One region of the Psychrobacillus psychrodurans genome, then DNA from elsewhere that is predicted to be linked to it. Evidence: riboswitches for the same ligand, from Rfam matches in the RefSeq annotation. Region 1 holds a riboswitch; the other holds the start of a gene.
The links. Region 1 has a riboswitch for cobalamin ahead of ACQCPR_RS18240 (hypothetical protein). Riboswitches for the same ligand answer to the same signal wherever they lie in the genome.
Positions count from the first base shown of each region.

Region 2: linked by a shared signal. The riboswitch ahead of ACQCPR_RS03300 (ABC transporter substrate-binding protein) and the one ahead of ACQCPR_RS18240 (hypothetical protein) in region 1 are both predicted to bind cobalamin.

Region 1 is NZ_CP189791.1:3,686,988-3,689,195, forward strand. Features, by position in the region: gene ACQCPR_RS18235 (ABC transporter substrate-binding protein) at 1-625, opposite strand, end outside; gene ACQCPR_RS18240 (hypothetical protein) at 630-1,169, opposite strand; cobalamin riboswitch at 1,340-1,527, opposite strand; gene ACQCPR_RS18245 (VanZ family protein) at 1,620-2,093, shown strand; gene ACQCPR_RS18250 (hypothetical protein) at 2,096-2,208, opposite strand, start outside.
Region 2 is NZ_CP189791.1:666,324-668,531, reverse strand. Features, by position in the region: gene ACQCPR_RS03300 (ABC transporter substrate-binding protein) at 1-892, opposite strand, end outside; cobalamin riboswitch at 1,016-1,156, opposite strand.

The DNA of each region.
Region 1 (2,208 bases):
TATAAATATCTGGCGATGGGCTAATCTCATAATATACTTTTTTTAATACGGCAGCAGTTTCCACTTTTTCTTGAACTTCTTGAATAGTAGTTTGAATTGAAGTAATAATTTCCTGCCCTTTTTCCTCAACTCCCATTACTGTAGCCAGCTGCTTGATATCTCCGTATACATCCTCAAAAGAAGTCGCAGACTCAATAACAAAAACTTTTAATCCAGCTTCCTCTAATAGTTGTAAAGCCTCTTCTTGACCGATTGTATAAGCGATTACTATGTCAGGGTTCAGTTCTGTAATTCGTTCCGCATTAAATGCAACTGAATCAGATACTCGTTCAATTTCAAGCGCTTCCGCTGGATATGTATCATATTCTGTTGCACCTACAATTTTATCCCCTACTCCTAACGCAAAAAGAATTTCTGTATTGCTTGGTTGAAGAGAAACAATCGTTTCGGGTACTTCTTCAAATGCAACCTCATTACCAGCATCATCTGTTACTGTGTATTCTTTTACTTCATCTACTACTTCCTCTTGTTTCTCTACAGTTGGTGTTTCTTCTGCAGAACAGCCAACAAGTAAGAACGAAAATAGCAGCACTGCTAACCAATTAAATACATGATTTTTCTTCATATTATTATTCCTCCATTTGCTTCTTTTTTCTCATTGGATACGACTTACTGACAAATTGAATTTCTTCCACAGCATGATGTTTATTAACATAAACAGCCATAGCAAACAACACGTTTGCCAATAACTGTGCATAGTCAAATAAAATCTCAGGTACTTCCCTTTCTAATGAAACTTTATGTAGAGCTCTAACTGACTTCTTTGCTTCACTTCTACAAACGTGTAATTCACAAGCAGCAGTTGTACCTTGTGGTAGTACAAATATATCTACTCTTCCTTTTACTTCCTCCACATAGAAGTCGTACATATCGCTTAGAAACTGTAAATCACCTTCTGTTATGGCAACCTTACCTCGAACGGACCCGTTTAAATGGTAAGCCATTGGCGCCAAATACACTAGATCCTCGTAAACCTTTGGTACATCCTTGGTCAAAGATGCCGCTAATCCAATTCGTGTAGTCAATGAATCCGTTCGAATTTCAAAATCTACAGTAGAAGGAGTCTCACGCATAAATGGATAACAAATATAGCGGATATCTTTTTTCATCTTTTTACCTCCTCTCCTCTCGTTTGCGAACTTTCCGACATACAATACTTAGTTAGTTAACAGCACAAAAAAACGCCACCCAAATTAGGGCGGCGTGATACCTATTTATCGAGAAAATAAAAAAGAAAAATAGAAACGTGCCGTACAATCCCTTAACTTCCGAAGAGTATCTATACGTTCAAGAAAAGGCTGGTCTCCTGGCTCATGCATCCATTTACTCTAAGAACCTTCCCATTGACTAATCAACAGTGGTATTTTTCTTATTTCATCAGCATTTACAGTTGCGGAAACAGCTTCGGATTTTAACCGAATTCCCAAATTAAGCTAACAAGTTAGCACCTTTTCCCTGCGAAAATTATTCACTTACCACCAGTGTACCATAGCTATCTCTCTAACTGTAACAACAATTTCACACATGAGAATTCCTCGTTTTTATGCTAATGTCAGTATATGAAAAAACTTATACCTCTTTTACTTTTACTTGTTGTTGTATTTTTGGCATCAGGACAAACAGCTGAACAGCAATCTATGCAGGAAGTTTTAAAGGCATGGCTACCTAACAAACCTTTAGAGTCTTTTCTTTCTATATTTCAAGTTCCATATTGGGGTATTCTCGTTTCGGTGGAAGAGCGTGGTTACTATGCATTTTTAGAATTTTTGATACGAAAAGGAACACATTTCGTTTATTTTGGAGTAATTGCTTTAGCCATCTATATTGCACTATCAAGAATTAAGTATCGAAAGGCCACTGTGGTCGTAATTACTATGTTTCTTGCCATCGCTGATGAATTTCGTCAATCTTTTACAAGCGGTCGGACTGCTTCCCTTCAGGATGTCATATTGGATACATCCGGGGCAATTGTTGCTATATTGTTACTAACATTATATCAGTGGTACAAACAAAGAAAAAACGTTGCACAGTAAAGTCAACGTTTTTTCTTTATAAGTAAAACTAAACCAAACGACATAACCGCAACGAATGTGAGAATCAAATTAACGGGAAGGATAGGCTTGAATATAACTTTTTTATCAGTAATCT
Region 2 (2,208 bases), 990 kb from region 1:
TTGTTAGGTTTTCATCTACTTGTATAACTTCATTGTTTTTCACAGCTGTAATAGAATCGAACCCGTCACGAGCTTTCACGCTATCCACAATTCCTTCTACATAGCTATACATTACAATAATTACGTCCGGATTACGGTTAACAATTTCTTCTGGTTCTATTTTAAACCAGCCTTCTTGATCCGCTGCAATATTCTCAGCATTCACCATATCTAAGATTTCTTGCATGAACGTTTCTTTACCAGGTGTATAAATTTCCGGAACATCTGAAGTTTCAACGAATACAGTTTTCTTCGTTTCTACTTTTGCTACTTTCTCTTTAACTTCTGCTACTTTTGCTTTCATATCTTCTACAATTTGTTGTGCTTCCTCAGATTTACCAGTAGCACGACCAATTTCCTCAATTGTTGTATATGTTTCATTGAAGTCCGTTGCATTTTTCACTACGTATACTTTTACTCCAGCGTCGCGAATTTGTTGAAATCCAGCTTCACCTACACCCAAGGCAGATTCATGAGCAAATACAATATCCGGATTCATCGCTACGATCTTTTCCACGTTGAATTCCATACCACCGATTTTCTCTTTTTCAAGCGCTTCTTCTGGGTAGTTATCGTAATCATTAACTCCAACAATTTCATCATTTAATCCAAGTGCAAATAAAATTTCTGTATTACTTGGTTGCATAGAAACGATTGTTTTTGGTGCTTCCTCTAATGTAATCTCAGTACCGACTGCATCGGTCATTGTAATTGGGAAAGTTGTTTCATCTACTACTGTTTCTTGTTGTGTATTTCCTGTATTTTCTTCAGGTTTAACTTCTTCTTGTCCGCATCCTACAAGCAATAGAACTGCTAAAGCGGATGTCATCCATAACTGCCATAATTTCTTCATTTTACATTCCTCCTAATTAAGCCAATAAAAAATCTCCCATCCTATTGATGAGAGATAGATAGGTATAAATCTGCACGAAAATACAATGAGCCAGACCTACACCAAACCTATCCTCGTAGGTAACGGGCGTAAAGCATATAGGCAGGTTTTCTGACTTATGATGTGTTGCATCACATACAGTGGCGGGACCGTGCTGGACTTTAACCAGCTTCCCTTTTAACTCTAGCAATCCGTAACTAGAGCACCTCTATGCATTTATTTATTGATGTTGCTTTGTCTTCATTATACCTTATTTTTTATGACTGTCGACTTCGTTTTTTATTGTTGGCGTTTTGGTTTGGAGGTGAGCTCTCTCGTTCATATGCGTATCTCTCTCGTATAGCTAGGGATCTCTCTCGCATAAGAGGTGAGTTAACATATACTTGCTCTCGTTTGTTGTTTACTTGTTGTCACTGGACTTTTACTTATGTTCAAGATAGAAATACTTGCGAAGGGGTTATGAATACTTGCTCTTGAGATGCATTTACTTGCGGTTAGGAAGTTAATTATAATTTTTCAACTTGATAATTTGGAAATTGCTCTGATATAAGAGAGGAATTAACGTCTACTTGCTCTCGTTTGTCGTTTACTTGGTGTCACCGGACCTTTACTTGCGTTCAGGATAGAAATACTTGTGAATAGGCTAGGCTTACTTGCTCTTGAGAGGTATTTACTTGCATTCAGGAAGTTAATTCCAATTTTTCAACTTGATAATTTGGAGATTGCTCTGATATAAGAGAGGAATTAACGTTTACTTGCTCTCGTTTGTTGTTTACTTGTTGTCACTGGACTTTTACTTGCGTTCAAGATAGAAATACTTGTGAATAGGCTAGGCTTACTTGCTCCTGAGAGGCATTTACTTGCGTTTAGGAAGTTAATTCCAATTTTTCAACTTGATATTTGGAGATTGCACTATTATAAGAGAGGAATTAACGTTTACTTGCTCTCGTTTATTGTTTTCTTGCTGTCACTGGACCTTTACTTATGTTCAAGAAAGAAATACTTGCGAATAGGCTAGGCTTACTTGAGATGTATTTACTTGCGTTCAGGAAGTTAATTCCAATTTTTCAACTTGATAATTTGGAGATTGCTCTAATATAAGAGAGGAATTAACGTTTACTTGCTCTCGTTTGTTGTTTACTTGGTGTCACCGGACCTTTACTTGCGTTCAGGATAGAAATACTTGTGAATAGGCTAGGCTTACTTGCTCTTGAGCGGCACTTACTCGCGTTGTGGATATTAATTCCAAATGAACAGCATAAGAAAACCCTCAACCA